2 regions of the Photobacterium kasasachensis genome follow, and region 2 is predicted to be linked to the other one. Evidence: predicted binding sites of a transcription regulator. Region 2 holds the regulator's gene; the other holds the start of a gene.

Region 1 (11,692 bases), on a different contig from region 2:
GGTGACATCTTTAAACTGCGGTAGCTTCGCCAGGTTGTCGGCCGCCAGTTTAGGCTGGAAATCACGGAAACCGTCAATTGTAACGAGGGCAACACTGCTCAGACCTTTCGCGACATCCTTTAGGGGGAATTGATGGACGGTTTGCTGAGATAACCAGGTAGAGCGGAAAGTGCCCATAGGTGTGACGCGCAAATGGTTGGCTCCATCTTCCTGAGCTGTCAGGTAGACGCCGCATTTTTCCATCATCGACTGATACCAATCGAGAGCGTCACGTGTCGTTTTTTCACCCAGCTTGCTGTAGGGATGCTCCGGGCTTTGGTTTTTCAGTTCGTCAAAGGCACTGAATGGGTTGGCGACTGGTTGGCCGTCAGGCAGGCGGCTCAGTACATCGATAGATCCCGACGAAAAGTGCAGGGCACTTTGGCCTGCAGCAATAACTGCTGTCTTTAACCCAGCCTCGGCACAGCGGATCGCACAACTTAGGCCGGCAACACCGCCACCAATAATTACGCTATCAAATTTCATTGCTCGACCTCGTCTGCTGTTTCGCTTGTTGTTTTGTTTGTGGCGTTTGTTGCTGTACTGGATGCCTGATGTGTTGTTTCCGGTTGTTGTTCCGGGAGATCACTGACACCAAACAAGCCTTCGTAGATCCAGTAGGTAAACTCGCCTTCGCGCATAGCATCGCCCCAGAATACCGGCTTTATACCTTTCCAGCGTTCTTCAAGGAATTCGCCCAGTAGGTGGCTCGCTTCGGTCCCTGATGTTTTGCCGTACTCCGAGAATAAGCCAGCGGCACGGTAAGAGCAGAGTTCTCCCTGGCATGGCCCCATACCAACGCGGGTACGGCGACGTAAATCAACCAGGTTATGGACATCAAGCTCTTTGATGGCGTATTCCACTTCGCCACAAGTAACCATCTCGCATTCGCAGATCACGGCCTGGCTCTTCTTGTCGCCCTTGAGGAACTTCTCGGCCCGCTCGCCATGACGGTAGTAGGCGGACTGATAGACAGGTTTGGCAAGACTAGCTGTTTTCTTGGTTTTCTCGGTTGCTTGCTCCGAGCCGGGCAGTGGTTTTTCATGGGTAATACATGGTTGCGAGTTGCCCAGTTTTTTGGCAACTAGATCGGTCGTCCATTCAGCCATCATGCGGTATGTCATCAGCTTGCCGCCGGTGATGGTTACGAAGCCGTCCATGCCATCTCGTTCTGCATGGTCTAGCAATACAATGCCGCGGCTGATATTACGGCCGCTGGTATCACCGTCGACGGCAACGAGAGGGCGGACACCCGCGTAGGCACGAAGAACACGGGTGTTGGCCATGATAGGCGCAAGCTTGGCGCCTTCCTCAAGCAACACATCGATCTCTTTACTGGTGACATGCAAGTCGTCGATCTTGTCGTAATCGATACGCTCAGAAGTGGTTCCGATCAGAGAAATCGTGTCACCGGGTACCAGAATATCGGCATCCGACGGTTTACGGCAGCGGTTGATGACAAGGTTATTGATCCGGTAGTCGAGGATCAGTAGGGATCCTTTGGCAGGGAACATCTTGATATTGAGATCCCCATACTCACAGATCTGTTGACCCCAGATCCCTGCAGCATTGACAACCTGCTTGGCGTAAATCTCAAAATGTTCGCCCGTTTTCGTGTTCAGACAGTTAACGCCTTTCACTGTGTGGCCGTCTCGGATCAGGCCAGTCACAATCGTGTGATTGAACAGGCGAGCACCATGCTCGACTGCATCAAGTACGTTGGAAGCGGCAAGGCGAAACGGATCAAGCGTACCGTCAGGTACCTTGACGGCACCAATCAAATCCGGGTTACAGTTAGGCTCTAGTCTCAGTGCCTCTTGCGGTGTCAGCTGCTCGACATCAATGTCTGCTTTCTGGCAGGACGAAAGAAAAGTTTTCTGAAAATCGAGATCATCGTCCGGCAGTGAAATAAACAGCCCCTGCGTATCTTCCACACAGTGGCGAGCAATCTTTTTGAGGATGCGGTTTTCTTGAATGCACTCTTCAGCGGATTCCTGATCCGTGACGGCATAACGAGCGCCCGAGTGGAGTAGGCCGTGGTTACGTCCGGTCGTACCTGAAGCAAGGTCATCCCTTTCAACCAGAATACATGCCATTCCTCGTAACGCACAATCACGCATGATGCCTGTGCCGGTTGCGCCACCGCCGATAATAACAACGTCTGTTTCAAACCAACTAGTCATGTTCGTTTTCGCTTATTGTTTTGGTCAGTTACTCAGGAACTGTTTGATTCCCTATCTCATAGGAATAAATATGCCACTTTTGCTGCGGGTATTATTTGATCTAATACACATAAATGAGCGAACGAACATTCGTTCGCGCTATAAGGGGCTTGATTGCATGAAAAGCAAACAAAAAAAGAGCCGTTCGGCTCTTTTTCGAAGGAAGGTATGTGTAAAAATTAGGCGATTGCCTTTCGGCGCTCATTTCCATGGTACTGAAAACCAACTGGATGAAAGCGGCTGCAGTCACGGCCGGAGTCTTTGCACTCATAAAGAGCACGATCTGCCCGTTCAATCATGGAAGAGAGCGTATCGCCGCAGGAATAGGTAGAGATGCCGATACAGGTGGTGATCTGTAGCTTGGTATCGGCATAGCCGATTGGCAATTCAAGTTGGCGAATGTAATGAAGCATGCGTTCCGCAATCTTTTCGGCCATGTCAGAATTACAACGAGGCAAGCACAGGATGAACTCTTCGCCGCCGTAGCGGCCAAACAGATCGGTTTTTCGGATCTTGCTTTGCATGAAATCAGCAAATCCCCGTAACACTTTATCGCCCGCGCCATGTCCCCAGGTGTCGTTAATTCGCTTGAACTTGTCGATATCGAAAATCAACACCGAAAATGGCTGGCCTTTATTTTCGCAGTGGGAAATTGACTTGTTTGCCAGTTGCAGGAGCATACGACGGTTATAAATGCCGGTTAACGGGTCCAAAGTGGCCTGGCGATACAGGCGCATTAGCATATATAGCTTGGACAGCTGCGACCAGATCACCATCATTGCCAGGACATTTTGCAGCCAATAGTCAGCAAGGTTTTCGGGTGTAAGTAGCCTGTCAGCCTGAAACTCAACAAAAAGCTGAGTAACAGCAGTAATAAAAAGCAGCCCGAGGCTTTCTTTTATGGTGACTGGAAGAATGGTCAATATGGCGACATGCAGGATAGGAAGCAGGGTATAACCGTATTCAATGCCACTATTGCCGTTGGGAAAGTCGAGCACCTGCATCGAATACAAGTAGAACAAGTTCAATCCAATTACCATCAAAGTCATACACCATTGGGCTTTTTTCAACGACGTTTGACGGCTGTTGTATTTGGCAATGGTAAATAAATATGCAGCGAGGGCAGCACGAGAAATAGCAATTTCGATCCCCTGCGAGCCGGAAAGGAACATTAAATCGAAAGGAACCCAGAGAACAATTAAGATTCCCCAGACGATGGCGAGCATCGAGATGCGGTCACGCAGATAGCCGCTTCGGGTGTTTTGAAAACTGGCGCTGTGCGCTTTTGCACTCCATAAATCAGGAATATACAGCTTAAGCGTCTTAAAAAGCTGCTCTTGATTATCCTGCATTCCTTTATTCGGGTTAGTCATTTTCGCCCTGTATGTTATGTGTCTGACTACCTATTTAGGGTTTAATTGCATAAAAAATGACGCAGCGCAAAGTCAACACAAACTGTCCGTGATTAGTGGGTAATTATTCTACATATTGAATAAACAAACCGTGACCTTGATCCAGTATATTGATTGGTTTTTCTAATGTGACTGGATGAATTAATTAATAGGTTAATCGTTCTTGGTTGAAAAATTTGCCGGTGAGTACTTTTACCGTGGTACTTCATTGTGCAATCAAACAGTGAACTTGATATGATCCTTCCCAATTTTTTATTGATACAAGTTAAAGCATGATTACAGGTTATTTGACGTTTCTGATCCCCGCACTGCTGGGGGCACAATTGATTTTGACGTTGGTGTTAACCAAGGGGGAAATCTGTCCGGGTCAACGAGGCAGGGTACATAAAATGTTGCCTGTAATCTTAGTGGGTTGGCTTGTTGCGGTCATTAGCCACCCGGTAGCTCTATTACCTTTGTTAGTGCTGGGCTTTTTTACCTTTAAGGTCAAGACGGGCAAAACCCGTGACGCGGGGCCGCTCAAGGCTCTGTACGCGGCCGATGTGCTGGCAGCACTGAGCTGGTTATTGCTTCTGCCGACAATGAGCCTGCCTCAAATTGGCCTGAGCCTGATGGCTGTGGCACTGTTTGGCGCCTCTCTGGCCCATTTGTTGTTGACGCTGGCAAGAACTCGCCTGCAGGCTTTTCACCGTATTTTGCCATTTACCGGTTTTGTCAGCGCGATTATGAGCGTCTTGTTGATGTTATGGCTCTTGACTGGGATGGAGGAATCCGCACTACAGGCCATGACTGCAGATGTTGTCGGGGCATTGGCCTTATTAGTGTTGGCACTATTGGTCTGGGGGGGCCACATTCTGCTGACCAAGACGGTTAATCGCTGGCAGCTTTTGGTCGCCTCATCATTGCTGGTGGCATCCGGCAGCATGCAACTGGTGATGTTCTAAGCTACATCACAATATTACGCATTTTCTGTATAAGCCCTTCCATTTGGAAGGGCTTTTGTTAGCAGGCTAACGGAGAATGACTATGCTTATCTTTAGGTACAGACACTGTTACCGTTGCTGTTGAGCTAAGGGGTGAGTATGGAAATTAGCAATCTACTGAATATGGATGGCAATATCGTTCTTGGCATTGTAAATGAACGGCTACGGCTTGAATGCTCGACTATCGAAGAGCTGGTAAGTCGTTATGAGCTGGATAACGATGAATTGAATGAGAAGATGGAAGCGCTGGGTTATCACTACGATCCCATCTCAAATCAGTTTAAATAAAAGCTGGATAACAACTTAACGCTTTAGGCGCTTTTAATTCCCTCAAGATGGGTTTGGCATTGCTGCTTGGCGGTTGCAAAAAACGCCTGCAGATAATGCCTTTCCCGCTCTGAAGCTCGAATGGCTGCAAATAGCCTTCGCCATAGTCCCTCTCCAAGCGGTTTGCTCACGACCAGCCCCTGACGGGCAAAATCATAAATGGCCCAGTTAGGCAAGGCGGCAACCCCCAGTCCGGCCGACACCATCTGGACCAGCATCAGGGTATTGTCGGCTTGTTTCCAGTTTTCTGGCTCGATATCTGCCGGTTGCAAGAAGTGTTTCACCACATCCAGGCGTCCTTTTTGAACTGGGTAGCTGAGCATGGTCTGATCGGCGAGATCCTGTGGTGAGATAAAGTCTTTGCTGGCCAATGGAGATTGCGGAGAAACTACCAGACGCATTTCGAAATCAAACAGGGGTTCGAAGTGGACTTCACTGCGGGCCTGAATGTCCGAAGTGATCACCAAGTCGAGTTCACCTGCGCTTAACGCCGGCAGTGGTTCGAATCCGAAACCTGACGAGAAATCCAACGTCACGCTAGGCCAGTGAATCTGGTATTCCTTGAGAGCTGGCATCAACCATTGGAAGCAGGAGTGGCATTCAATAGCCATGTGCAAGCGACCGTTGGCGTCTTCCTTCAGGCTGGCAAGCTCATGCTCGGCTTTGGCGATGCGGGGGATCAGGTCATCTGCGAGTTTGAGGAGGATCTCGCCTTCGGCAGTGAACTTTACCGGCCGGGTTTTCCTTAAAAATAGCTGGCCGCCGAGCCGCTGCTCGAGATCTTTTAGCTGGTGAGACAGGGCGGACTGGGTCAGGCAGAGGGTATTGGCTGTTGCTGTCAGCGAGCCGGTATCCCGTAAGACTGATAATGTTCTTAAGTGTTTAATTTCGATCATGACTTCCTTTACCGTCCTTGTCTCAGATGGCTCATCGCTTTCGTTATCATTTGAAATCCAGCGATTTTCCTGTTGCTGTCCGATGAGCTGATGAGATCAATGTACCTGTAAAAATGAGAAGTGTAAACATCTAGACGTCCAAATGGATTTGTTGTATGAGCCTTGATGATTATTAATTTTTTTCATAATCACTTTGAATTATAAGAAATTGTTCATGTATCGGGGTTAAGTCATTGTTTGGTCATCAACAGTTACCAGCACAGAGAGACTGCAACATGACGACGAACAACACCGTACCTGCGAATAACACAACGACCGCAAATAAAACAATCACCCATATTCTTGGTTACCCACGAGTAGGCAGCCAGCGTGAACTCAAGTTTGCCCAGGAAAAATACTGGCGAGGTGAAATCGACCAGAAAGAGCTTAAAGAGGTAGGTAGCTTGCTGCGTCATCGCCACTGGGGTGATCAGGTCGGTGCCGGTCTTGACTATGTATCGGTCGGGGACTTTGCCTGGTATGACCATGTGTTGAGTACCAGCATGTTGCTTGGCCACATTCCTAAGCGTCACAATACTGGCTTCCCTGATCTCGATACCTTATTTCGGGTAGCGCGAGGCAAGGCGCCGACAGGCTGTGCTTGCGCAGCGTCAGACATGACAAAGTGGTTTAACACTAATTATCATTACATCGTTCCAGAGTTCAGCGCCGATGATCAGTTCAATGTCAGCTGGCAGCAGCTGTTCGAAGAAGTAGCAGAGGCCAAGAAGGCCGGCCATGACGTCAAGCCGGTGTTGCTTGGTCCGGTGTCCTACTTGTGGCTGGGTAAAGAAAAAGAGCTAGATTTCGATCGTTTGTCGCTATTGCCTCGACTGCTGACTGCCTATCAACAGATCCTTGGTAAGCTGGCAGGACTTGGGGTGGAGTGGGTTCAGATTGACGAGCCGGTGTTGACCCTGGAGTTGCCAAAAGAGTGGGCGGATTCCTTTAAGCTGGCTTATCAAGTGTTAAATGGCAGTACCAAGCTGTTGCTGACCACGTATTTTGACAACATTACCCACCACCTGGACAAAATAGTTGCGTTGAATGTCGACGGCTTGCACATTGATTTATCAGCGTCACCGGAACAGCTAGGTGAAGTGGTCGCCGCTTTGCCACAAGGCTGGGTACTGTCGGCGGGGGTAATTAACGGCCGGAATGTATGGCGAGCTGATTTGGCTCAGCTACTGTCAGTCTTGCAGCCAGTTAAAGAGCAGCTAGGCTCGCGCCTGTGGCTGGCAAGCTCTTGTTCTCTATTGCATAGCCCTATTGACCTTGACCTGGAAACAGAGCTTAAACCCGAGGTACGACAGTGGCTCTCATTTGCCAAGCAGAAGTGTCGCGAGGTGACATTGCTTGCACAGGCACTTGACGGTAGCAAGCTGGCTCAACAGGAATGCCTCCAATACAGTGCGCCAATTAAGGCCCGTGCAACCAGTCAGCTGGTAAACAATGCAGAGGTGCGTCAGCGCACTGCGGCAATCACGCCGGCACTGGCTGAGAGAAAGGCTCCTTATGCTGAGAGGGCCAGACAGCAGCGAACGGCGCTTAACTTACCATTATTACCAACCACAACGATTGGCTCGTTTCCACAGACGAATGAGATCCGTACCCAGCGACGTGACTTTAAAGCCGGGCGACTAACGGAAGCCGAATACAATACTGCACTGAAAGGGCATATTGCGGATGCAATTGAGCGCCAACAAAAGCTCGATCTTGATGTGTTGGTGCACGGTGAAGCCGAGCGTAATGATATGGTGGAGTATTTTGCCGAGCTGCTGGAAGGCTTTGCTGTTACGCGTTTTGGTTGGGTACAAAGCTACGGTTCCCGCTGTGTTAAACCAGCCGTTATTGTTTCAGATATCTACCGTGCCAAACCGATGACGGTAGACTGGACGTGTTATGCCCAATCGCTGACAAACAAACTGGTGAAGGGCATGCTTACCGGACCGGTAACAATCCTTGGCTGGACTTTCCCGCGTGAAGACTTGACGCGGGAAGAAGTGGCCAACCAGATAGCCCTGGCATTGCGCGACGAAGTGGCTGATCTGCAGTCTTCAGGCATTAAGGTGATTCAGATTGATGAGCCGGCGATCCGTGAGGGCTTGCCGTTAAAAGCCTCGCAATGGCAGGCATACCTGGATTGGGCGGTGAACGCATTCAAAATCTCTGCTGCCAGCGCGGAGCCGCAAACTCAGATCCACACTCATATGTGTTACAGCGAATTCAACGACATTATTAAGTCTGTGGCAGCGTTGGACGCCGATGTGATCACTATCGAAACGTCTCGTTCAGATATGGAGCTACTGAAGGCCTTTGAGGAGTTTGACTATCCGAATGAGATTGGCCCGGGCGTCTATGATATCCATTCACCTAATATTCCGGAGGTCGAACACATTACCCAGTTGGTTGAAAAAGCGGAAACGCTCATTCCTGCAGAACGACTGTGGATTAACCCGGACTGCGGTCTGAAAACCCGTAACTGGGAGGAGACAGAAGCTGCACTACGTAACTTGGTGGCAGCAGCCAAAGCATTGCGTGAGCAGTGGCAGGCGAAAGCGGTGTAGCGAAAGTGGGCCGCATAATATAGCTTGGTCGTATGATAAATAAAAAGAGCGCATTTGCGCTCTTTTTGCTAACTGCACCAGTCCCGCTGTAGTGGCGGCTCGAGGATTATTGTGTTTCAGTACGCTTGAATGTCAGCGTGTGGTCGGCATTGGTCAACGTTAGTTCACTGCCTGTAATGCTGGCCTCACTCCACTCCATCAGGGTAGTACTCATGATTCGTTCCATTTCCATGGCTGGTTCTGGACAGGCCATCATGGTCATTCCCATTTTCTCGACACGCAGCTTACCTTCTTTCAGCTCTGCCTGACCGAAGTAGCGGTTACAGCCAGAGTGACCGTTGGCTGCCAGATCTGTGCTTAGTTCAAGGTTTGGTGCTTTAAATGGTTCCGGCAAATCAATGGCTTTGTTATCGACCTTGGTTAATACCCAGTTGTGGGTGGCCAGATCGGACTCGGCGATGACATGTGTACTGCTGCTGTTGTTGGCCGCGCAGGCCGCTAGAATAACTGGTAACGCTAGAATGGCTAGAAAACGCTTTCTCATAATATGATTCCCGGAGTTTAATTTTTATACTGCGTTCATTCGAACATAAGCTTCCTGAATATTAGTTTAATCGCTTACATTATCAATTGTACGCCGTTTCTTATTGATATGACTCGACTATAAACCAAGAGTTCAATCTCGTGAACACATCGCAACATGTATTGGTAGAAATAACAGTGGAATGTGAGTATCTATAATTTATAGCTAATAGTTTGCCAAAGGTAATCTTGTTTTCTGTTAGGTGGATGTCATTTTTATCCCATAAAATAGGGGGATAAGATAGCACTTTGCAGTGACTATTAATCCGGCAAATGTGTAGCACGGTAATGTATTAATCTTTTTTATTGTCGACCATATGAAGATGCACATCTTGCTGCGGGAATGGGATGGACAATCCTTCTTTGTCAAAGCGAATCTTCACTTCTCGGGTAATGTCCCAGTACACATCCCAGTAATCTTCTGTTTTTACCCAGGGGCGAACAATGAAATCGACCGATGAAGTATTGAGGGTATGAAGCTTTATCGTTTTTTCTGGGGATCTCAGTATCGCCGGGTGTGCGTCAACAATATCGTTCAGTACTTGTTCGGCGTGCTCGACACTGTCGCTATAACCAATGCCGAATACCATGTCGACACGGCGGACGCGCTCATGGGTGACATTCTTTATAGTGTCTCCCCAAATTTTGCTGTTGGGCACAATCATTATCTGGTTGTCAAAGGTCTTGATGGTGGTACTGACCAGACTCATGTGACTGACTTTGCCGGATACGCCGCCAGCCTCGACAAAATCTCCGACATCAAATGGGCGATAGATTAGCAGCATCATGCCGGATGCAAAGTTCGACAGGGTATCCTGGAGGGCAAAGCCGACGATAACACCGGCAACACCGAAACCGGTCAGTATGGGAGCCAGATTGAGGCCAATTTGCGACAGGGCGATCAACAGGCCGATGATGAAGACACCCTTGCCGCTCATCGAGATAAAGAAGTCCTGCATTAACTGGGACATGCGCAGATTAGGTGAGGATACCGCCCGGGTGACCATTCTTCGTGTGAGATTTTTTAAGATCCTGAAGATAAAAATAATAAAGGCAAAAATAACCAGCTTGAACAAGACCTGAGGGGTATTGTCGACCAGCCATTGGCCGATACCCTTTACCCAGCTGGAAAATAAGGAAATGAGGACTTTGGGCTTTAGCAAATCATCGGTCAGGTTTCCGGTTACCTCAAAAATTTGCTGGGTATATTGAGTGGTGTCTATCTCCATTTCGTCGGCCAGTTCGACGAGAAATCTGAGGTTGTCAATATCGCTGGCGACACTTCTCTGAGCCAAAAGGTGTTCAAGCTGGACAGAGGGCTTCTCACCTTCAGAGGCTGTTTTTAGCTGTTTGAGCAACAGGGCTTCTTGCTGGCTATTGAAGGAGAGTGAGGCTGACATGAATTCAAGCCGGTGGCTGATGTCTTCGGTGAGAGCGTCAGCACTGTTGGGATTCGGAGAGCCAAGTAATTCAAGCCATTCGTAGTTTATCCATTGCTCAGCCAGCAACCGTGTATAGAAGCGGCGGGCATCATCGAGGTTTTTTTGTACGGATAACTTATCTTCCTGTGCTGCCTCGTCGAGCTTCACTTCTTCTGTAGTTATTTTACCTTCAAGAAACTCAGAGGCCTGAGAGATGAAAATGACCTGTTGATTGACGTATTTTAGCAGTATCGGAACGGTTTCATCTGTGCGGTTGTCGATTAAGCTTTTAATTATTCTGCGCAGTTCGTCATTTTTGTTGAGCAGCTGCATTTCGACGACACTTCTTGCCGAACCACTTTTGGTAAGAGATTCCTGATGGAGTGCGGCGATCTCTTGTTCGAGTGATGCCAGTTGTTGTGTTTGTTCGTCATGTTGTTCTGCCACCACGACAGAGGAGATGAATAACAAGATGATCATCAGTATGCGCATCTTACAGCTCACTCTTGCTAACTGATTTATAAAACAGGTTAATCAGGCCAATAGTTGAAGCTGTTGGGCCATGATACCCAGTATCAGATTATGTATTGTTGAAATAAAAATCGGTGCCGGGGAGAAGTGCCAACACCAGTCCGGCATGTCATTCCCACGATAATGATAACCGTCATAGGCTGGTGGCGGAGGCTCAATATGTAGATTAGGGCGTTATAATGGCCTAAACACATCAAAAACAGTCAATACTGACGACTTTGAAACAGTGTTTTTATCTTAGGGATGCGGTTTGGGGGTATTGTCAGCAGAGGGCCAAATGATTTGAATAAAAAAGCCCATAACACTTGCATGAATCAGCAAGGGCTATGGGCAAAGTAGCGAGGAGCAAAAGCGTGTGTTAAATGAACACACAAGTTAGTACTCTTTGTTATGTTCTTTTTATTAGGCGGTAACTGGAGCCTCCTGGGCAAAGGCCGGTTGTTCGGTTTTAGTTGGAATACGGAAAATCAACGTATAACTAACCGGCAAGACGATCAGTGTCAGCACGGTGGCAAAGCCAAGACCAAAGATGATAGTGACTGCCATTGCCACAAAGAACGGGTCAAACAGCAGCGGGATCATACCTAGCATAGTGGTAATTGCTGCCATGCCGACCGGTCTGACACGGCTGACGGAAGAATCAAATACGGCGTCATATGGCGCCATGCCTGAT
Region 2 (11,692 bases):
GCTTGGCATCGAGCAGGCGGGAGCCTGATGAGATCTCCTTGCCCTTGAGAATTTCAAGCAACATCAGCATCGACTGACGGCCGATTTCATAGCGTGGCTGAGACACAGTGGTCAGAGGTGGATCGCAGTATTCGGCGAACTGAATGTCATCGAAGCCGACAATCGATAAATCTTGTGGTACCCGGAAACCCAGACGCTTGGCTTGCTGCATAGCTCCGATGGCCATGACATCGTTATGGCACAACAGCGCCGTTGGTGGCTCGGGCAGGGACAGCAGGGCTGTGACGGCACGGGCACCGGCTGCGAACGTGAAATCGCCCTTGACGGTATAGGCCGGGTTGAGTTCGACGCCTGCACGACGCAATGCCTGTTGGTAGCCTTGCGATCGGAACTGGCACAGTGCTGCCGAGTCAGGCCCGGAAATTTGGGCAATGCGTTTGTGTCCCATCTGGGTTAGGTAGTTGACGGCCTCAAAGGCGGCAGTCAGGTTGTCGATATGAACGGTCGGAAGCTCAAGCTCCGGGGCAAACTCGCACGCCATGACCATAGGCGGCAGGTTCTTTTGCTCGGGTTTGCTGACATCGAACGGCAGGTCCGTGCCGAGCAGTAACATACCGTCAGCCTGTTTGGTGAAGACAAGATTGACGAATGAGTTCTCACGGGTTTTTTGCTGACCGCTGTCGCCTAGCAGTACCAGGTAGCCATGTTCCATGGCAGCTTCCTCGATACCCCGGATAATCTCTGTAAAGTAAGGATCACAGATGTCCGGCACGATAGTGACAATGGTTTTTGATTCGTTACGACGAAGATTCCTAGCCAGCGAGTTGGGTGAGTAGCCAGCATCCATGACGGCTTGTTCAACTTTTTTTCGGGTTGAAGCCGACACTTTCTCCGGGTTCATCAAGGCACGGGAGACCGTGGCTGTTGAGACACCGGCGAGCTGGGCAACATCCTTCATTGTCGCCATAATTACAGTTCCTCTCTATTTATATTTCTCTCATTATTGCCGGAGGATCATAGCCAAACCGGGCAGATACCTATACCAGCGAGCCTACTATTGTAGGCGCTCCGCAGGGGATTAAACATGCTCGAAATAGCATAAATTACATTCAAGGTGTGACATGAGTCGCATTGTTCATTTTAAGTTAAATCCTGCGGTTCGACATCAATCGACCACCTGACTTTCCTGGCCAGAGGCAGCAGTTGGATAGCTGGCTTGGCGATGGTCAGCATTTGCTGCAAGGTCTTGCGATCCGGCGTCTGGAGCAGTAACTGCCAGCGATAGCGGCCGGCCCGGCGTGACAATGGGGCAGGGTTGGGTCCCATCACCGGTGTCTCCTGGCAACAGAGCGGGCTGGACTCAAAAATGCCGCGAACTTGCTGTAAAAATTGCTCAACATGATCACTCTCGTTGGCTTCTGCGCGAAACAGGGTCAGATAGGTGTATGGGGGCAAAAATGCCTGCCTGCGCTCGTCAAGTGCACTGACGGTAAACTGGTCATAGCCTTTATGCAGCAGAGCCTGAAGCAGGGCGTGTTCGGGGTGGTGAGTTTGCAATATTACCTCACCGGGTTTGCTTGCACGGCCCGCCCGCCCGGCGACCTGGATGAACAACTGGGCAAGGCGTTCGGATGCCCGGAAGTCATTGCTGAATAAGGCACTGTCGACATCGATCAGGCTGACCAGGGTAACATCCGGAAAATGGTGCCCTTTGGCCAGCATCTGGGTCCCGATCAGAATTTGGTATTCATTGTTTTTGATCGCTTCAAGGTAGCTCTCGAGGCTGCCTTTGCGGCGGGTGCTGTCTCTGTCGATGCGTACGGTCTTGTATTCGGGAAACAAGGTTGCCAGCTGCTGCTCCAGCTGCTCGGTACCGACTCCGACGGCATTGAGCTGGGTAGAGCCGCAGTTGCCGCATTGCGGCATCATCGGGCGCTGGGTGGCACAGTGGTGGCAGCGAAGCTCTCCCGACTGCTGGTGGAAGGTGTAATAGGCATCACAGCGCTTGCATTCGGCGAGCCAGCCACACTCGTGGCAGATCACGGCCGGGGAAAAGCCGCGGCGATTGAGGAACAGCATGACCTGGTTGCCGGCCTCGAGGTGCTTGCGCATCCGGGCAATGAGCGGGGCAGAGAGCCCTGCCTCCAAGTATAGCCCTTTGACATCCAGCACCCCGTGCCGCGCCTGCTGGGCATTGCCGGCCCGGCGAGTCAGCGTCAGATGATGGTACTTACCGGTTTTGGCATTGTGGAGGCTTTCCAGGGCAGGGGTAGCCGAGCCGAGAATTATCGGGATGTTCTCCCGGTTGGCCCGCATTACGGCAAGATCCCGGGCATGGTAGCGCAGGCTGTCCTGCTGTTTGTAGGACGCATCGTGCTCTTCGTCGACGATGATGATGCCGAGGTTATCAAAGGGGGTGAACAGTGCCGAGCGGGTACCGATGATAATGCCAGCCTGGTTGTCCCTTCCGGCCAGCCAGGATGACAGCCGTTCGGTGTCATTCAGCCCGGAGTGAACCGTTTCCAGCGGGACGTTGAAGCGGCGGCGGAAGCGGTTGATGGTCTGCGGGGTCAGGCCTATTTCGGGCACCAGGATCAGTGCCTGCTTGCCGGCAGCCAGCACCGGTTCGAGCAGGTTGAGGTAGACCTCGGTCTTGCCGGAGCCGGTCACACCTTCCAGCAGGTAGCAGCCAAAGGCCGGGTTGGCATTGACGGTTGCGACCGCCAGTGCCTGCTCGTCGTTGAGCTTTGGCTTTTCCTCGGTGACGGCAAAGTCAGGTTGCCATTCCCTGCTGTCGGGGCGTTCTTCGAGAGATTCAACCCAGCCTTTGTCACTCAGTGTTTTCAGTATTGCCGAACTGACCTCCTCGGCCAGCAGGCTTTCGTGGCTGCTTTTACCATGGCGCAGGGTGTTGAGCACCTGCGCCTGTCGCGGGGCGCGGTTTAGCGCGGCCAGCGGCTGGTCGCGTCCGGCTTCGGTGATCTGCCACATTTTCAGGCTGCTCGGGGCTGCCTCCCGGCCCTTGCGTAATAGCGTCGGCATGGCATTGGCCAGCGTATCGCCGAGCGGGTACTGGTAATAGCTGCTGGCCCAGCTCAGCAGACCGAACAAGGGCGGATGCCACAGTGGCTCGCTATCCAGTACAGTGTTAACGGCTTTTAGCTGGCCCAGAGGAAAATCGGATTTATCCGTCAGTGATATAACGATCCCGATAAGCTGCTTCGGACCAAAAGGTACCTTGACCCGGCCGCCGATAACAGGGGACTGGCCTGGCTTTATCAAATAATCAAAAAGCTTATCCAGGGGGACAGGAAGAGCCACGCGGGCAATGTTGGGCGTCATAACTAACCGAGTAATCCACATATACTAAGATTAGGAAGTGTACATTGCTCGGCTGCGGGCGCAAAGCGGTGAAAAAAGGAGCGCATTAGTTGATCTGGGCGACGTGATTGATTACTATACGCCGCCTAATTTATCGTATTGGTGTCAGCTTGCTGATAGCCAAACGTTATACTGTTATTAACGCGTGTGGTGCCCGGCTTTGGATCGGGAGAGCGACACGGCCTTAGCTTTGAGGTTATCCCATGAAACAAGGTATTCACCCAGAATACACAGCAGTGAACGCTAAATGTTCTTGCGGCAACACTTTCGTATTTAACTCTACTATGAGTAAAGACATCAACCTTGATGTATGCGACAAGTGCCACCCTTTCTACACTGGTAAGCAGCGTCAGGTTAACACTGGTGGTCGTATCGACAAGTTCAACAAGCGTTTCGGTGCGCTTTCTAGCAAGTAATTGCCAGATGAATTTCGAAAAAGGGACGCGCAAGCGTCCCTTTTTTTGTCTGCAGGCGATACTCAACGCGGATGATTTTAGTCTTTTCCTCTGTACCTTTCTTTGTTTCTGGTTGTTTGACGTGGCAACTGGCACGTTTTCTACCCATTCTTCCGGTGTTTGTTCAAAATTCTGCTATACCTGAGTATTCCGGTGGGGATTAATTGGCTCGACCAGCGTTGCTGCGCTAGGATTTTGTATCGCTATAGAATATGATCTATCTCCCAATACCGAACTGAACATCATTTTCATTCAGGATCAAGACCACTATGTCTGAAGATTTTCGTCAACAAGCACTGCACTACCACGCTTACCCTGTTCCAGGTAAAACCGCTATTTCCCTAACAAAGCCGGCAGATACGGTTGAAGATCTGGCCCTGGCTTATAGCCCGGGTGTTGCAGAGCCTGTTCGAGAGATCGCTCAAAACGCAGAAAACGTTTACAAGTACACGGGTAAAGGCAACATGGTTGCCGTGATTACCAATGGTACCGCTATCCTAGGCCTGGGTAACCTTGGCCCACTGGCATCTAAGCCGGTGATGGAAGGTAAGTCATTGCTATTCAAACGCTTTGCGGGTCTGGATTCTATCGATATCGAAGTTAAGCACCGCACCATCGATGAGTTTGTTGATACGGTCGCCAATATTGCCGATACGTTTGGCGGTATCAACCTGGAAGACATCAAGGCACCAGACTGCTTTGAGATCGAGAAACGCTTGATTGAGCGTTGTGCGATCCCGGTCTTCCACGATGATCAGCATGGTACGGCTATTGTAACCGCCGCGGGTATGCTGAATGCCCTTGAGATCCAGGGCAAAAATATCAGCGAGTCTGTGATTGTCTGCCTGGGTGCCGGTGCTGCCGCTGTTGCCTGTATGGAGCTACTGATCAAGTGTGGTGCCCAGCGCGAGAAAATCTACATGCTGGATCGCAAGGGAGTTATCCATACCCGCCGTGACGACATCAATGAATACAAGCAGCTGTTCGCCAACAATACCGATAAGCGTACGCTGGAAGACGTGATTGAAGGCGCCGATATTTTCGTTGGCGTATCTGGCCCTAACTTGCTGACGCCGGAAGCGCTTAAGCTGATGGCCGATAAGCCGGTTGTGTTCGCCTGCTCGAACCCGGATCCTGAGATCAAGCCTGAACTGGCGCATGCCGTGCGTGATGACTTGGTGATGGGGACAGGCCGTTCCGATTACCCGAACCAGGTGAACAATGTAATTTGCTTCCCTTTCATCTTCCGTGGTGCCCTGGATGTACGCGCTAGCGTGATCAATGACGAAATGAAGCTGGCAGCCGTTCATGCCATTCGTGAGCTGGCCAAAGAGCCAGTGCCTGCCGAAGTTGTGAAAGCGGCGGGAGCTGACAAGCTGGAATTCGGTGCCGATTATATTATTCCTAAGCCGATGGATTCACGCCTGCTTCCTCGTGTTGCCAAGGCGGTAGCCCAGGCGGCCATTGACTCTGGTGTTGCGCAGATTGAGATGCCTGTGGGCTATATGGGGGGCGAGTAAGTCACCGTTTGGTTGAAATACTAAAAAACCAGCCCTAGGGCTGGTTTTTTTTTATCTGAAAACGGCAGTCTATATAAAACGTGCCAGTCTAGTATTATTCGTTGATGTCTTCGTATTTGATGCCCATTTCTTCCATCAGCTCCTTGGCTTCTGCCGGCAGATCGTCAGGGCGGTCTTTACGGATGTCATCGTCAGTCGGTAGCGGCTGGCCTGTGTAGGCATGCAGGAAGGCTTCGCACAGCAGCTCACTGTTGGTTGCGTGACGCAGGTTGTTGACTTGGCGGCGGGTGCGCTCGTCAGTCAGGATTTTGAGTACCTTTAATGGAATCGAAACGGTGATTTTCTTTACTTGTTCGTTTTTCTTACCGTGCTCCGCATATGGGCTGATGTATTCGCCATTCCACTCTGCCATTTTCTACCTTCTCAGCGATGTTGGATTCAATAAATTTAATATGGGTGAATTTTAGCGGGATTTACTGCCATAAGCAAAGACATATGGACGTCTAGAAGTGTTGACGTCCCAAATAAATGTGGTTAATGTTGTTGATTAAAAGTTATTCGAATGCAGGGCTTGCCCCAGACAAGGAAAGTAAATATGAGTGACAAGAAGCTTGCCACCGTTGCCGTACGTACCGGTATTGAATCAGACACGCAGCATAATGCTGTCGTTCCGCCAATTTACCTGACTTCTACCTATAGCTTCCCACAGCTGGGTGACCTTCCTCAATATGATTATTCACGTTCCGGCAACCCGACTCGAAATATGCTTGCAGATGCCTTGTCTGAGCTCGAGGGCGGAGCTGGCGGCGTGGTCACCAGTTGCGGGACGGCAGCGATCAATTTGCTGGTTTCTGCCCTGCTGGGGCCGGATGATTTGGTGATAGCCCCTCATGACTGCTATGGCGGCACCTACCGCTTGTTTAATACCCGGGCCGGTAAAGGTGACTTTAAGGTTGAGTTTATCGATCAGTCCGATCCGGATGTATTGGCGGCAGCACTGGCCAGGAAGCCTAAGCTGGTTTGGGTAGAAACCCCGTCTAACCCGCTGCTTCGGGTGGTGGATGTCGCCGAACTGTGTGAACAAAGCAAGCAGGTCGGTGCGTTGGTGGCGGTCGATAACACTTTCTTGTCACCTATCCTGCAGCAACCTATCGCGCTGGGTGCCGACTTTGTTGTCCACTCGACCACGAAATATATCAACGGTCATTCCGATGTGGTCGGTGGGGTGCTGATTTCCAAAGAGGCCGAGCAGGCCGAGAATATTGCCTGGTGGGCCAACTGTATCGGGGCGACCGGGGCGCCGTTTGATGCTTATTTGACCTTGCGTGGATTACGTACGCTGGCACCACGAATGAAAATGCACGAGGAAAACAGTGCGCAAGTGCTGGCCTACCTGCAGACCCAGCCGCTGGTCGGCCAGATCTATCATCCGAGCCAGCCTGATCACCCTGGTCATGATATTGCCGTCAAGCAGCAAAAAGGATTCGGCTCGATGCTCAGTTTCGAGCTGGCAGGAAGTTACCGTCAGCTTGAAGTGTTTGTCTCTGCATTGACGTGTTTTTCGCTGGCGGAATCGCTGGGAGGGACGGAAAGTCTGATTGCCCATCCGGCAAGCATGACGCACCGTGCCATGTCTGACGAGGCGCAGGTCGAAGCCGGGATCAAGCCGTCGCTGCTACGCTTGTCGGTGGGACTTGAAGATCCAAGCGATCTGATTGCCGATTTGGAACAGGCCTTCAAGCAAGCGGCGGAGGTAACTGAATGAGCCAGCCTGTAAACAGACAGACAGCCCTGCGGCAGTTACATAAGTTCGGCGGCAGTAGCCTTGCTGATCCTGATTGTTATCGTCGGGTGGTGACGATTTTGCAAGAGCACTCCGGCAGTGATGATTTGATTGTGGTGTCGGCCGCCGGAAAAACAACCAACCGCCTGATTGCCTGGGTCGAACTGCTGGGTAAGGATGGCCGTCAGGCCCACGAGGCCCTGCAAGAACTACGTGCCTTCCAGCAGCAGTTGATCACCGAGCTAGTAACAGGTTCGGTGGCAGATGAATTGCAGACTCAGCTACATTTTGAACTTAGCGAGCTGGCCCGGTTGGGCGAGTCAAAGCTCGACGAAGCAGCGATCGCAGCAATTTTGGGGCATGGTGAATTGTGGTCGGCACGTTTACTGTCCGCCTTGCTGGTACAAAATGGCTTGTCATCCGGACATCTTGACTCGCGAGAGTTTCTACGGGCGGAGCGCTCGGCCCAGCCGGAAGTGGATCGGGCCCAGTCGTGGCCGCTGCTTAAGGCGCAGCTGGCCCAGCATAGTCAGCACCGTATCGTGATCACCGGCTTTATGGCCCGTAACCAGAAAGGTGAAACCGTATTGCTGGGGCGCAATGGCTCGGACTATTCGGCGACCATCATTGGCGCGTTGGCTGAAGTTTCGAGAGTCACAATCTGGAGTGACGTTGCCGGAGTATACAGTGCCGATCCGCGTAAGGTCGGGGATGCCTGCCTGCTGCCTTTGCTGCGGTTGGATGAGGCCAGCGAGCTTGCGAGGCTGGCGGCACCGGTGCTTCACAGCCGGACATTACAGCCTGTTGCCCAGAGTTCGATTGACCTCACATTGCGCTGTAGCCACCAGCCCGAGTCGGGATCGACACGGGTAGAGCGGGTACTGGCATCGGGGCGCGGGGCCAAGATCATTACCTCGCTCGATGATGTCTGTCTGATTGAGCTGGACGTGGCTCGCTCTCATGATTTTGAGCCTATTTTGGGTGAGCTGGAGCGAACCCTGCAGCGGGCCCAGCTACTGCCATTGGCCCAGAGTGTCGAGGCCGATCAGGGACGTATTCTGCTCGCGTATACCGGTGAGGTCGTCAACAATGTATTGGGCCTGCTGCAAGACAGCGGTATTACCGCGGAGCTTCGTCTGCGGGATGGCTTCTCGGTGGTGGCCGCTGTCGGAGCCGGGGTGGTCAACAACGCCGTCCACTGCTACGGGTTTTATCATCAGCTAAAGAATCAGCCTGTTGAGTTCACGACCGAGCCGGACTCGGGGTTGAGCCTGGTGGCTGTGCTTAGAAAGATTGATACGGCCCCGCTGGTTGCGCAGATCCACCAGAGCCTGTTCCAAGCACAAAAGCGGATTGGTCTGGTACTGTGTGGCAAAGGTAATATCGGCAGCCGCTGGCTGGAGCTGTTTGACCGTGAAAAGGTGCAGCTGGAGAAACGCCATGGCATGAGCTTTACCCTGGTGGGGGTGGCCGATAGCTGCCGCCACTGGATTGACTTCCAGGGGATTGAACCGACCCGGGCACTGACAGCTTTTGATGACGAAGCGGTTGATTATGCCGAAGGCGAGCTGCTGAATGTGCTGGCTGCACACCCTTATGATGATGTGATGGTACTGGATGTGACAGCCAGCGCCGAGTTGGCTGCCAAATACCCGCAGATTGCCGAAAGCGGCCTGCATCTGATTTCCGCCAACAAGGTTGCCGGTTCTGCCTCGGGAGAGGACTATCATGCCGTGCAGGATGCGTTTGCCAAGAGCAGCCGTCATTGGTTGTATAACGCGACGGTAGGGGCCGGCCTGCCGGTCAACCATACGGTGCGGGACTTGCGTGAAAGTGGTGATGATATTATTGCCCTGTCGGGGATTTTCTCTGGCACGCTGTCATGGCTGTTCCAGCAGTTCGACGGTTCGCTGCCTTTCTCCCAGCTGATAGAACAGGCCTGGCAACAGGGGCTGACAGAGCCCGATCCTCGTCATGATCTCGATGGCAGCGATGTGATGCGCAAGCTGGTGATTCTGGCCCGTGAGTCCGGGCTGGACTTGGAGCCGGAGCAGGTCAAGGTGGAATCCCTGGTACCCGAGGAACTGGCTCCGCTGACACTGGACGGCTTTTTCGAGCAGGCTGGCGTGTTGGACGAGCTGCTCAATGAGCGGCTGGTCAAGGCGCAGAAGGAAGGCAAGGTATTGCGCTATGTGGCTCGTTTGGACAAAAACGGCAAGGCCGGTGTCGGAGTCGAAGCTCTGCCGCAGGAGCATGCACTGGCTAACCTGCTGCCTTGTGACAATATCTTTGCCATCGAAAGCCGCTGGTACCGGGATAACCCGCTGGTGATCCGTGGACCGGGTGCCGGTCGGGATGTGACTGCCGGGGCATTGCTGTCTGACATTAACCGGTTGGCAGCGATGTTATAGCTGCTTTTGCAGACAAAGATCGCCTAAGGAAATGCTGGTGTGGTCGAAGGTCTCGCCAAGAAAGCCTCTTATAGTATGAATCGCTAGTTTGTTGTGAAAAGCCCGCATCTTGCGGGCTTTTGCTTATTAGTGCGATGTTCGCTATGTTGAAGATCGTGCAAGATCAACTTGAGAAATATTCATGTTCACTTTGTTGACATTAAATTGGTTACAAGACATTCTGTAGACATATAGACGTCTAAACGGTTATTTAATGGCGTCACCATTTTAGGGAGCAGGCCCGGGGCCGGAACAGAAAGGAATAGACTATGGGGTATTCACACGCAAGTCACTTGGATTCGCTTAACCAGAACATCGCCGATCTTAACGGTGATATCAACGTTTCGTTTGAGTTCTTCCCACCAAGCAGCGAGCAGATGGAACAGACCCTGTGGAATTCTATTCACCGTTTGAAAACCCTCAAGCCGAAGTTTGTTTCTGTGACCTATGGTGCCAATTCCGGTGAACGGGATCGCACCCACTCCATCATTAAAGATATTAAAGAGCAAACCGGCCTGGTGGCGGCACCTCACCTGACCTGCATTGACGCTACCCGCGATGAGCTCCGCACCATTGCCCGTGACTACTGGAATAACGGTATCCGCGATATCGTGGCACTGCGTGGTGATTTGCCGGAGAAAGGCGTCAAGCCCGATATGTATGCCGCTGACCTGGTCGAACTGCTGCGAAAGGAAGCTGACTTTGATATTTCGGTAGCGGCCTATCCGGAGGTGCATCCCGAGGCAAAGAGTGCCCAGTCGGATTTGATTAATCTAAAGCGCAAGGTTGATGCCGGAGCGAGCCGGGCAATCACTCAGTTCTTCTTCGATGTCGAAAGCTACCTGCGTTTCCGTGACCGCTGTGTCGCTGCCGGGATTGATGTGGAAATTGTACCGGGCATCCTGCCGGTTTCCAACATGGTTCAGGCCAAACGCTTTGCCCTGGCAAACAATGTGAAGATCCCGGGCTGGCTGGAGAAGCAGTATCAGGGACTGGATGACGACCTGCTGAGCCGCCAGATGGTCGGTGCCAGCAATGCGATTGACATGGTGCGAGTACTGAGCCGCGAAGGGGTCAAGGATTTCCACTTCTATACCCTGAACCGTGCAGAGCTGACGTATGCTATCTGCCATACGCTTGGCGTTCGTGCCGAGGCCGGTGTCCAGGCGTAAGCAAGCTTTCCTTCCTGTACTGATAGCCATTAAAAAAGCCGCTTTATTAGCGGCTTTTTTCGATAATGGGATAAGGGTGCCAAGTTAGCCGTTAAGGGCTACCTTGCTGTCTGCACTGTCCATGTCCTTCAGCTCAACCAGTACTTCTTCAGCCCAGTCAATCCACGCCTGACGGTTGTGGATCCCACGGCGAAGCGTTAGACGATCAAGGCGTGCCTGACGGTCCATGTTCTTGTAGTCACCGAAATGGACTTTCTCCAGTTCGTGGTAGTGGTTCATCAGCGTGTGAGACTCTTCAATCAGCCCTTCCAGCTGCTGTTGCATCGGCACAGAATTGTGCACGCCACAAACCAGTAGCTTGGCAGAGAACTCATCGCGGATGGTTGGGTTGCGAGCAGGCTCCTGGAACCACTCAAACAGTGCCTGACGGCCCAGATCAGTGATGGAGTATACTTTACGATCCGGCTTGCCTTCCTGCGGTTCCAGTTTGCAGGTAACCTGATCGTTGGTTGCCATTTTGTTTAGCTCTCGGTAAACCTGCTGGTGGCTTGCCTTCCAGAAGTAGCCGATGCTGTGGGAAAATTCTTTTGTTATATCGTAACCGGTTGCGTCGCGGTTGCTCAGCACGGTCAAAATTACGTGTGGTAGTGACATCTCTTCTATCCGTTAAAATACTACAAATAAAAAACAATCAGACCGACGTTACCCTTCGCTCTTTGGCGTTTGTTATAATCGTCTTGTTGCAGTGCCTGATCGAGATCACGTAGCATACACATCAATGTGATCTTTATCGACACCAGAAGGTGATAATAACCATTTTGGGCAGCGTCCAATTGTTCATCTTGTGATGTTTGTCTATATCTTAAGGTTTCCGATGCACTGCAATATATTGTGATTCATCCATGTTCACAGTGCATGTGATTACTTTAGA

What was found. Region 2 encodes MetJ, which represses methionine synthesis genes. Its sites were predicted from a motif close to TTAGACNTNTANANGTCTAA; they were not measured.
Region 1: the regulator MetJ is predicted to act here: its motif matches at 6,002-6,021, upstream of metE (5-methyltetrahydropteroyltriglutamate--homocysteine S-methyltransferase).

Annotation. Positions count from the first base shown of each region.
Region 1 is NZ_JAKJSH010000007.1:216,948-228,639, reverse strand. Features, by position in the region: gene glpB (glycerol-3-phosphate dehydrogenase subunit GlpB) at 1-525, opposite strand, end outside; gene glpA (anaerobic glycerol-3-phosphate dehydrogenase subunit A) at 522-2,222, opposite strand; gene L4D19_RS10835 (GGDEF domain-containing protein) at 2,441-3,634, opposite strand; gene L4D19_RS10830 (hypothetical protein) at 3,946-4,617, shown strand; gene L4D19_RS10825 (DUF4250 domain-containing protein) at 4,756-4,944, shown strand; gene metR (HTH-type transcriptional regulator MetR) at 4,968-5,879, opposite strand; gene metE (5-methyltetrahydropteroyltriglutamate--homocysteine S-methyltransferase) at 6,155-8,485, shown strand; gene L4D19_RS10810 (META domain-containing protein) at 8,592-9,029, opposite strand; gene L4D19_RS10805 (mechanosensitive ion channel domain-containing protein) at 9,361-10,980, opposite strand; gene L4D19_RS10800 (efflux RND transporter permease subunit) at 11,422-11,692, opposite strand, start outside.
Region 2 is NZ_JAKJSH010000009.1:86,581-98,272, reverse strand. Features, by position in the region: gene cytR (DNA-binding transcriptional regulator CytR) at 1-967, opposite strand, end outside; gene priA (primosomal protein N') at 1,141-3,342, opposite strand; gene rpmE (50S ribosomal protein L31) at 3,585-3,797, shown strand; gene L4D19_RS13915 (malic enzyme-like NAD(P)-binding protein) at 4,106-5,356, shown strand; gene metJ (met regulon transcriptional regulator MetJ) at 5,451-5,768, opposite strand; gene L4D19_RS13905 (O-succinylhomoserine (thiol)-lyase) at 5,952-7,121, shown strand; gene L4D19_RS13900 (bifunctional aspartate kinase/homoserine dehydrogenase II) at 7,118-9,550, shown strand; gene metF (methylenetetrahydrofolate reductase) at 9,859-10,761, shown strand; gene L4D19_RS13890 (PadR family transcriptional regulator) at 10,846-11,415, opposite strand.